Regions from separate parts of the Butyricimonas hominis genome, predicted to be linked through region 1. Evidence: riboswitches for the same ligand, from Rfam matches in the RefSeq annotation. Region 1 holds a riboswitch; the other holds the start of a gene.
The links. A riboswitch is a leader RNA that binds a small molecule or an ion and turns the genes downstream of it on or off. The one in region 1 is predicted to bind cobalamin.
Positions count from the first base shown of each region.

Region 1 (5,261 bases):
ATATTCCGCCCAACTCAATCCCGTCGTAAACCGAAGCGTCGGAAGAGGACGAACCACAATCTCAAAATCAAATCCCTTTGACATTCCTCGACCTACTTGCCCTTGAATATTCTTCGTCACGGTACTGCCGTCAATCACCACTGTAGTATCACCCAAACTTTTCACGACATTATAGCGGCTCGTGTAGAAAATCGAAGCGTTGACATCCACCCATTCATTCAACGTGTAATGCCCCCCGACTTCTGCCGAAATTCCTTTCTCCGGCTTAAACACTTCTCCGCCATCCGTGTCGGGATTGAACTCGTTCCCCTTTCTATCCAAATACATAATATCCGGATTATAGAACTTCACCACCGGATTGAAGAAAGAAGAAGCGGAAGCATAAAATGACAATTCCGGCACCGGGAAATACACCACTCCCGCCCGATACGTGAAAGCGGAAGTCTTCACTTTATTCCATTCCGAACGGTTCTCCTTCTTGTAGTCCTGTTTCCCGTCCAAAACCTTTGCTGTTGCCGTTTTATAGTTATAAAAATCCACGCGTCCGGACAACATCACCTTCCATTGGTCGCTAAATTCCATCACATCATGCAAATACACGGCATGCGTTCTATCGGTTTTCAGACTTGCAGCTGAAATTTTGGAATCCCACCAGCCTTGTACCAACTGCGGATTCTTCAATGCCAACACAGCACCCAATCCGGGTCCCCACAAATCATCACTCCCGTACCCGTTATACTGTACAAAGTCAAACGCGAAATACGACCATCCCAATGTATAATGGTGTTTCACGAATCCGGTCTCCACGTTACCTGTCAATTCCAGCACATTACTCAATTGTTTATGCTCCGGGTTAAAGTTCAACGGTTTATTTCGCACCACAGAATCCAGATTTATATAGGTCGTTTTACCTTTCGAGGTATAATACCATTTATAAATAGATTCCTCCGAAGTCCGGTACCCCAATCCTTCCACGCAGCAATAATCCAAATCGCTATGGAAATAAGTAAACCTCTCTCGCAATGTCATGTTCTCGGATATCACGTGAGTGTACCGTGCCGTCACGTCCCATACTTTACGCTTCATCCGATTATTCGCGTAATCATTATATATCTCGTGATAATCGGCATAAGGATGCCGTTCTCCGCTCTTCATAAAAGGCCCGGCATCCTTACCGACTTCGTACACATCATAACGCACGGTCGGTGCGGCCCCTATTTCAGTCGTGTACTTATCATCCGCGTAACTGCCACTCACTTCCAATCTCCCTACTTTGCCGACATTCGCGCCTAAAACCCCATAAAGGGAGAATCTATTCGCGTTCGTGCGCCGGTAACCGTCGCCCGTGGAATAATGGATATTCGCCCGGTAATCAAGCGGTCCCGCCAACTTTCCCCCGAAACCCAATGTAGCCCGTTTTTCTTCCCAACTACCATAACTAATCCGGGCATTAGCTGAAAAATCCGGTGTTACCTTCTTGCGCACGATGTTCAAAACCCCTCCCATGGCAGAATGTCCCGCCAACACCGAAGCGGGTCCCTTTATCAATTCGATGGACTCCACGGATGACAAGTCCCCGTAAGGAACATTCTGGCTAACCGTTCGCTCGTCCCGCATCCCGTCGATCATGATAAGCGCGCTCCCTTGTCCCCGGATAGAGAATCGTTGGAACGCCCCCAGTTGATTTGTCTTGTGAATAATCCCGGGCAAAAACTTCACGGCATCTTCCAGATTCACGATACCTTTACGCTCCAGCATCTGCCCGGAAAGTTTACTTACCGTTATCGGGACAAAGCGCAACGGTACATCCAACCCCAACAAATCGATACGTTTTCTTTTTTCAAGCACACTTACTTCATCGATACGAAAAATCGTATCCGTGATACTTTTCTTTTTGCGCTTGTCTTTATCCTCGGCGAAAAGCGAGCCGACACACGCGAACAGCAATACTGCCAATACAACAACTTTTTTCATACAAACTATATATTAATAATGAATAAAGCATTATTAACATAGTCTTTAGGGTAACATGAGTTTCAAGGTAAAATCCGTATTTTTCCTCTCGCTTTTTCTCCCGAAAGCTATGGTTATCATCGTTCGGCAGGTCTTCTGACTTGTTCCGGATTTTGTTGCCTTCCCAGTTATTACACCAGTGACATTTGAAGTACAAAATCCCTTGTAAAGGAACTTACAGCTGCGGGTACAGTCCCGGATTCACACCGGATTCCCTATTAAGCGTCGCCTTCATGACCGAAGGTTCCGCACCAAAACGGGGGCAAAAGTAATATATTTTTCTATATTATGCATTTCTTGCATGACTTTTTTATTTTCTTTACAACACTCAGATTTTCAACACAATCAAAGGAAATGTAATTTCTCTATATCCTATTTTACCACTAATTCCCCTACAAATTATTAATTAATTTTTTCCCCGTTTCATTGTATTTTTTAATGGAATCTGCATACATTCGCGGAGTCTTTGGTGATGTGTTAATATCCCATTAGCGCACAAGAGGGAAGTCGGTTAGAATCCGACACAGTGCCCGCTACTGTGATGCCCGTTTCCCCGGGAGGGGATTCAAAGAAAGGTTCTTGCACCACTGTCCTCGCGGACGGGAAGGTACTTTTCTTAGGCGTAGTCAGGAGACCTGCCAAAGCAAAACAGGTAATAGCGTATTCCCGGGGTCAGGAGTACCATTATGAACTTTTAAACTTAATCTTACATGAAGAAATTTGTAGCGCTGACTACATTATTCGTAGTAGCATTAGCGAGCGTCGCTTTTGCAGAAATCACCTTAAAGGGGAAAGTTGTAGATGCCAAAACCGGTAAAGCCCTTGCCGGGGCAAATGTTCGGTTAGTCGGAACAAGCATCGGTATCGCCACGAATAACAAGGGCGAATTCATTCTGGAAAAAATACCCGACGGGACTTACACGCTTCGTGCCAGCTACTCCGGCTACGAGGTCGGTTCCATGAAAGTGAACGGAAACAAAAGTGACATATTATTCCAGTTACTCGCCACCCCGGTAAACTTGAATCAGGTCGTGGTGACGGGAACAGGAACCCACCGCCGATTGAAAGATTCGCCCGTCCCGGTAGAAGTGATTAGCGGGTCGGACTTAAGACAGGCAGGAGTAAACTCCTTCGAGGACGCCCTCCTGTTGCTGAACCCCGCGTTCAATATTCGCCCCACGGTCATGGGCTCGTACTTCACGCTCAACGGCATGAGCAACAAATACATCTTGATTCTCATCGACGGGAAGAAAGTGGCGGGAGATGTTTCCAACAATACCGACTTGTCGCGTATCGACATGGGACGGGTGAAACGTATCGAGATATTGAAAGGCGCTGCATCAGCCCTTTACGGTTCGGACGCCATCGCCGGGGTAATCAACGTTATCACCGAACAACCGAAAGACCCGATTAGCGTGCAGTCGAAAACCCGTTTCGGGGGAGAATCCAGCTTCTCGCAAAACGCCAGTGTCGATTTGAATTTCGGCAAATTCACCTCCTCCACCTCTTACCAAAGGCGGCAGATGGGCGGATGGCAATTAAACCCCAATGAAATCAGCGGCGACACGGTCATCCCCACGAGAAAAGAGTCATCCAGCAAATTCCATTCCAATATTGTTACCCAACACTTCACTTACGCTCCCAACGAGCAATTGAAACTCTACGCGCAAGGAAGTTATTTCGACCGGGAAGTAAACCGTCCGGTACAAGAAAAGAAAAACGACGGGGGGTACCAATACGACCTCACCTACATGGACTATAATTTCGGCTTGGGCGGAAAGTACTTCATGAACGATGGAGCGTACATCTCGCTCGACCTTTACATGGACAACTACGAGTACAACAAATTATACACGGTAGCGCAAGTTAGCAAAAAAGACACCACTTTCCATGTCGGCGACGAAGATTTAACCAAACGCCAAAAGTACTACAACGGCAACCTGAAAGGAGTGTTCAAAGCCGGGAAGTACAATAAAATTTCCGTGGGCACCGAATACACGAACGACTACATGAAAAACCCCGGAAGCCTCGACGAACCGAAAGAAATTTACACGTTAGCCCTGTACGCGCAAGATGAAATCCGAGTTTGGGAAAAATTACAAATCCTCCCGGGATTCCGTTACGTGTACAACGAAATGTTCAAAAACAGTTTCACGCCAAAAATAGCCTTGATGTATTCCCTCGGCTCATTCAATTTCAGAACGTCATACGCCATGGGATTCAAAACCCCCAGCATTCAAGAACTGTATTACGACTATGAAAACAGAGGTTCTATCACGATAGGGAACCCGGATTTAAAACCCGAGAAATCCAATTACTACAATTTAAATATCGAGTACACGGGCAAGCATTTAAATGTTGCCTTGAACGGATACATCAATGACGTCAAAGATATTATCTCCGACTACAAGGTAGACCCTACCGAAGAGGAAAAAGCAAACGGGATAGCGAACAAAAAACTGTATCAAAACCTCGACAAAGCCACCATCAAAGGCTTCGACATCTCCGTGAACAGCTACCTCGGTGCCGGATTCTCCGCCGCGGGGGCTTACAACTGCGTTTACGCTGCCGACGGGGAAGGACGCCGCCTAAGCGAATCGGTAAGACACGCCGCTACCTTCCGGGGAGGCTGGACACACGAGTGGAACAAATACCGCCTGCACGTGAATGTCAACGGGAGAATACAAGGTTCGAAATACATCTATAAAAAGACAACGGACAAAAAGACCGGGGAAGACACATACACCGACGTCAGCGCCCCCAAGTACCAACTTTGGAACCTTGCCACCACGCATACTTTCGCACCCGTGGGTAACTTCCTGTTTGAACTGAACGCCGGGATTGACAACCTCTTCGACTGGACGGACGACCGCCCCAACGGCGTGAACTACGCTACCCTGAACCCCGGCAGAACATTCTTCGCCAGTCTTGTAATCCGTTTCACGAAATAAAACCGATATCATGAAAAACATATTAATAGCCTTTCTTTTATTGACAAGCGTATCCGCCTTCGGTCATGGCGAAGGTTTCAAGGAATCCGATATATTCAAAACCCTCGGGCCGAATGACAAAATAGCCCTTCTTATGGTTCACTTCGGGACGACACACGACGACACCCGCGTACTCACCATCGAGGCTATCAATAAAAAAGCGGCAAAGGCATTCCCCGGCATCGAAGTCCGGGAAGCCTACACCTCCCGCATGATTATGCGCCGTTTGAAAGAAAAAGGCATCGTGAAACCGAATCC
Region 1 is NZ_JACOOH010000001.1:71,375-76,635, forward strand. Features, by position in the region: gene H8S64_RS00285 (TonB-dependent receptor) at 1-1,974, opposite strand, end outside; cobalamin riboswitch at 2,083-2,270, opposite strand; cobalamin riboswitch at 2,464-2,670, shown strand; gene H8S64_RS00290 (TonB-dependent receptor) at 2,724-4,964, shown strand; gene H8S64_RS00295 (sirohydrochlorin cobaltochelatase) at 4,975-5,261, shown strand, end outside.

Region 2 (5,261 bases), 120 kb from region 1:
CACGAGTTCCGTAACGGGATGAGCCTCACCCCGCAGATACGGGTGGACAATCTACTGGACACTTATTACGAATCCACGCAGTACTACCCGATGCCGTTGCGAAACTGCCTCGTGTCACTGATGTGGGAATTTTAGAGGAAGAATAAACAAGTTATATAATATTACATGATGAAAATTAGAATTATGAAGAAGTTTTATTTAGCACTTTTGTTTTTGGGAATATTTGTAGGATTCTTGAGTTCTTGTAGTGATGATGACGATAACTGGACACCCGTACCACCGACCGTAACCATCGAAAGCGAGAATGGTAGTTTTTCGACGCTCCCGATGGAATCTATCGTACTGAAAGCCAAAGTTGACAACCCAACGGAAACAAGTTTGGAGTGGTTTGTAAACGGGGAAAAAGTGGCAACAGATTCTATTTATACCTTCACGGCAGAAAGCATTGGAAATTATAACGTTTCTGTTATAGCATACACTACAAATAGCCGCAATCACGCTTCCACGTCAATCGAAGTTCACGGGAAATACAAGTATGGTACTTTTATCGTAAACGAATCACCCATGGGCAGTCCCGGGAGTTTAATTTTCATTAATCCTAAAGGAGAGGTGACAGATAACGCCTATTACCTTGAAAACGGAGGTGACTTGGGAAAGCAAAGCCAAGATCTATTCATCAAAAACAATAAAATGTATATTCTTTCACAAAACGGGGGTGATGACGGAGGCTTTTTAACCATCCTCAATGCAGAAACATTGAAAAGGGAGCGAAAATTTCAGGAAGAACTTAACGGACAGGTGAGTATGCCTAGCCACGTGGCAGTACTAGGAGATGATGACATTTACCTACGTGACAATAATGGAATAAAAAGATTTCAACCATCAAGCGGAACCGTCATTCTTATTGAAGGCACAAAGGGTGCTCGGAAAAATACAATGGCTGTTGCTGACGGGAAAGTTTTTGCCACAGTAAAAAACACGGTTGTCGTAATTGAAGCAGGTAAAGATGCAATTAGCAATACGATTGAATTTGACGGGAATGTTTCCGGTGTAATTAAAGCATCCGACGGGAATCTTTGGGTTTCCGATGCATCCGGGAAAATCACTAAAGTTGACCCGAAAACATACGCTAAACTAGGAAGCAGCACTGTATCAGAGGAAGCAAAAAGCCTTCTGAACCCATCATACGCAGCAGCCCCCAGCATTACAGCCAAAGGGGACACGCTATACATGAGTGCCCTTAAATCAACAATTTACCGTCATATTTTCAGCACGGGAGAAACGAAATTAATGGTGGATGCCAAAACGATGGTCGACAACGTCGGTATCATTTACAACACGTGCGCTGTTCACCCGATTACCGGAGAAGTTTATCTAAATTCCATAAAAGGATACGGCCAAGACTACAAGATTAATAACATCAGTGTATTCAACTTTAGCGGGGATGAACCAGAATTAAGTGCAAATTACGAAAATCACACGGCATTCCCCGCCGGCACATTCTTCACTTATAATTTTGAATAAACGGTTCATGAAAAAGAATTTACTTTATATATTAGCTATTCTGGCTATCACGGGAATGTGGAGTTCCTGTAGCGATAATGATGGCGGAGAAGATGAACCGGAGATGCCTCTTACCGCACCGGAGGTGTCTGTACAGAACTTGAGCTTGAAAAATGCTATTCTTCCCGCAAAAGCAGTAAGATTAAGAGCGAATATCATCAATACCACGCATGCTGACCTGCAATGGTTCGTGGAGGGGAAGGCAACATCAACAGACACGATATACGAATTCTCGTCCGCCACAGAGGGAGAGTATAAAATCAAGGTGACGGCATCCAACATCTTGGGCGAGGCATCGGACAGCACGTATATCACGGTACAGGACGGTTTCAAAATCTCGGATGTCAAAAACTGGACGGGCGAGGGCGAGTGCCGCTCGGTGCTGGCGATACAATGGGTAAAACCGGAGGTGGAGGATTTATTGCACCCGACAGACGAGGATGTCTTTTTCCGGGCGTGGGGATACAAGTGGAATAAACCGCAAAAAAGGGAAGATACCCCCACAGGAGAGGAGATGATTATTGCCATTGCCAAGGAAGATCCCCGTTTGTTTGTCATCGTTCAGGTCGACGGACACGGGACTGCCATCAAAGGATTCGGCTATGACGGCAACGGTGACGGAAAAATCTCAATTGAAAGCGATGATTTCGTGCACAACAAAATAGAATACAAGGGGATTTCTTTGACAGAAGCGGATTTCACGAATGGCATATACGTGCAAAAACAAGAGGATAACATTGATGACGTCAGGGTTACCAGCGAGGGCGACTGGTGGATGGGCGGCTGGTACGTGGCTTATGCATCCTACTGGTTGGGATACGGGGAAGCCGTACTGGAAGCGGAAGAGTACGAGTATTCCAATTTCTACGCCAGTAACCGGGAACTGGAAGACGAGTGCTGGGATGCATGGACATTCTCCCCGATTAATGACGCAGAACAAAATATCCTACCCATACCCCGCTTGTTGAAAGCAGCAGCCATCAAATAGCAATAGCATATTCCAAAATACTTAACTAAAAAATAATTTTATACTTGAGCTCCCGGATGATCCGGGAGCTTTTTTACTTCCACATCATCAACATATTTCAAGAACAGGCTAAAAGGATATCGCTCTGGATGTAAAATGTAAAAAAATACTTGATTATTTAACATCATTCCTCTATCTTCGCGAAGAATAATGGAAGTGAGTGGTGTCCCGATTCGCGAATCGCGTTTCGGGATGAAAAGGGAATCAGGTGTAAATCCTGAACAGAATCCCCTGCTGTAAGTTTCACTGTACTTCCCGGGCATACTTTATCCACTGTCCCCGACACGAGGGACGGGAAGGAAGCCCCGGAGAAGGAAACGAGTCAGAAGACCTGCCACAAGCTAATATGTTTCATGTTCAATGGGAAAGGAGAACATAAACGCCAGTACCGCTTACAAGTCGATATTTGACGCCATCTTTTTCCTACAAACAGAAATGTTTGTATCCACGTGGGATACTTGGGTATGAATTAATTATTGCGTTTTTTAATATATAAAATTAATTCAAAAAAAACTATTATGAAAAAGTTGTATTTATTATTTATCGTGTGGGGATTGATGAGCTCGTTGTTTAGCGCATGTAGTGATGATTGTGATTGTATTCCATACCAACCAGAACCGGAAGTACCGACAGCACCTGTCGTAACAATTACCAATAGTGAATACACCATGCTACTAACAGATTCTATCGTTTTCAGAGCAAATATTACCAGTGAATTACCCGCCACTTACCTTTGGACTATCGGAGGACAAGAAGTATCCACCGACTCTATTTACGTGTTCAAGGCTGATGCCGTAGGCGTATACACGTTACAAGTAACAGTCACTAACGAAGCCGGGAATCAAATTCAATCGGTACAAGTTATCGTAAAAGAAATCACCAAAGAAGAAACCCCTGAAGGAAAATACAAAAATGGGACATTCATCCTGAACGAGGGGCTAATTGGAACGTATGGTTCTTTGATTTTCATCAACCCAGATGGTAATATTACTGACAATGTCTATTTTCGAGAAAACGGGAAACGATTATGGTCTCTAACTCAAGACTTATTCATTCATAATAACAAGATGTATATTATCGCCCAAAAAGGGGATGATGCCTCCATGAATTACGGAGCAATCACCATTCTCAACGCAGAAACCTTAAAAGAGGTATTCTCTTACTCATTCCCCCCAGAATTAGGATTTACTTCTCCTACCCATATCGCTGTTTTAGGAGAAGATAACATATATATACGAGATGAGAACAGCATAAGTGTCTTCCATCCCTCAGACCTTTCCATGACAAGAATAGCCGGAACAGAAAAAGCTCATAAAAATACAATGGCTGTCGTAGACGGAAAATTATTTGCAGCTATCTATAATCAAAAATCCTTAGTCGTTATTGAAAAAGGCAAAACAGAAATTACAACCACGATTGAATTCGATGGAAATGTATCCGGAATTATCAAATCATCGGATGACAAATTATGGGTATCGGACGAAAGTGGTAAAATTTCAAAAGTAGACCCAAACTCCTACGAGATCATAGCCTCGAATCAATTAACTGGAGAAGCCGCAGAACGATTGAAACTCAATCCCCCAAGTAGTCAAGCCGCCGCTCCTCATATTACCGCCAAGGGGGATACACTATACATGAGTGCCACAAAACCAAGCATATACTTCCACATCTTCAGCAAAGACACAACAGCCCTAATGGTTGATGCAACCCAATATATTCCAGCCTCTCCGGACTATTTTGAAGCCCAAAATTTTCAAGCATACAATACATGTGCAGTGGATCCTGTCACGGGCAGAGTTTTCTTGAACACGCTTAAAGGCTGGGGAGGATTACGGCACAACAACCATATCTCAATTTTTGATTTTACCATTGTTGTTACTTATAATAAATACACGAAAAAATATAAAAATACAATTACACCAAGACTTTGTAAAGATTACGCAAACTATTTAGATTATCCTGCCAATATATATTTCACCCACAATTTTCAACATTAAAATTCAGAAACAATGAAAAATCTTTTAAATTTGATTTTCGCTTGCATATTTGCAAGTTTTATCTTGTCTTGTAGCGAAGACATGTACACACTACCGGAAAACGAGAAGCTAACAGAAGTCAACACAACTCTTTCAAGAGCTTCTGAAAACCTTCAGCCTGTTACTAAAATCAGTGATATTCAAAACTGGACCGGCACAGGCAGCAATAGTTCTATACTTGCCATCCAATGGGTGAACGCAAAAGATATCACCAAGCCTCAAGATAATGAAATCCATTTTTTAGCATGGGGATATTACTGGGATAGTCCTACTCCAACAGGAATGGACATGGTTATGGCTATTGCTCAAAAAGATCCGCGTTTGTATGTGGTTGTCGGAGAACAATGGGGAGGTATCGTTATAAAAGGATTTGCTTATGACGGAGATAACGACGGCTTTATCAAAATTTGTAAAGGTTCAACAGTTGTTTTAACTGAAGAAAATTTCACAAATGGCATCTATTGGGAAGAAGGTCAAAGTTTTGATGGACTGACTCCTAGTGATCCGGATGATCTTTGGATGGGAGGCTGGATGGAAACCTATGCCACATACTGGTTAGGCGCAGAAGGTATCAACGTTCCAAGCCAATATACATACTCAACAGAACTAGTAGACCAACGCCAATTGAAAAAAAA
Region 2 is NZ_JACOOH010000001.1:191,733-196,993, forward strand. Features, by position in the region: gene H8S64_RS00710 (TonB-dependent receptor plug domain-containing protein) at 1-135, shown strand, start outside; gene H8S64_RS00715 (DUF5074 domain-containing protein) at 184-1,524, shown strand; gene H8S64_RS00720 (PKD domain containing protein) at 1,532-2,551, shown strand; cobalamin riboswitch at 2,735-2,943, shown strand; gene H8S64_RS00725 (DUF5074 domain-containing protein) at 3,109-4,587, shown strand; gene H8S64_RS00730 (hypothetical protein) at 4,600-5,261, shown strand, end outside.
Region 2: linked by a shared signal. The riboswitch ahead of H8S64_RS00725 (DUF5074 domain-containing protein) and the one ahead of H8S64_RS00285 (TonB-dependent receptor) in region 1 are both predicted to bind cobalamin.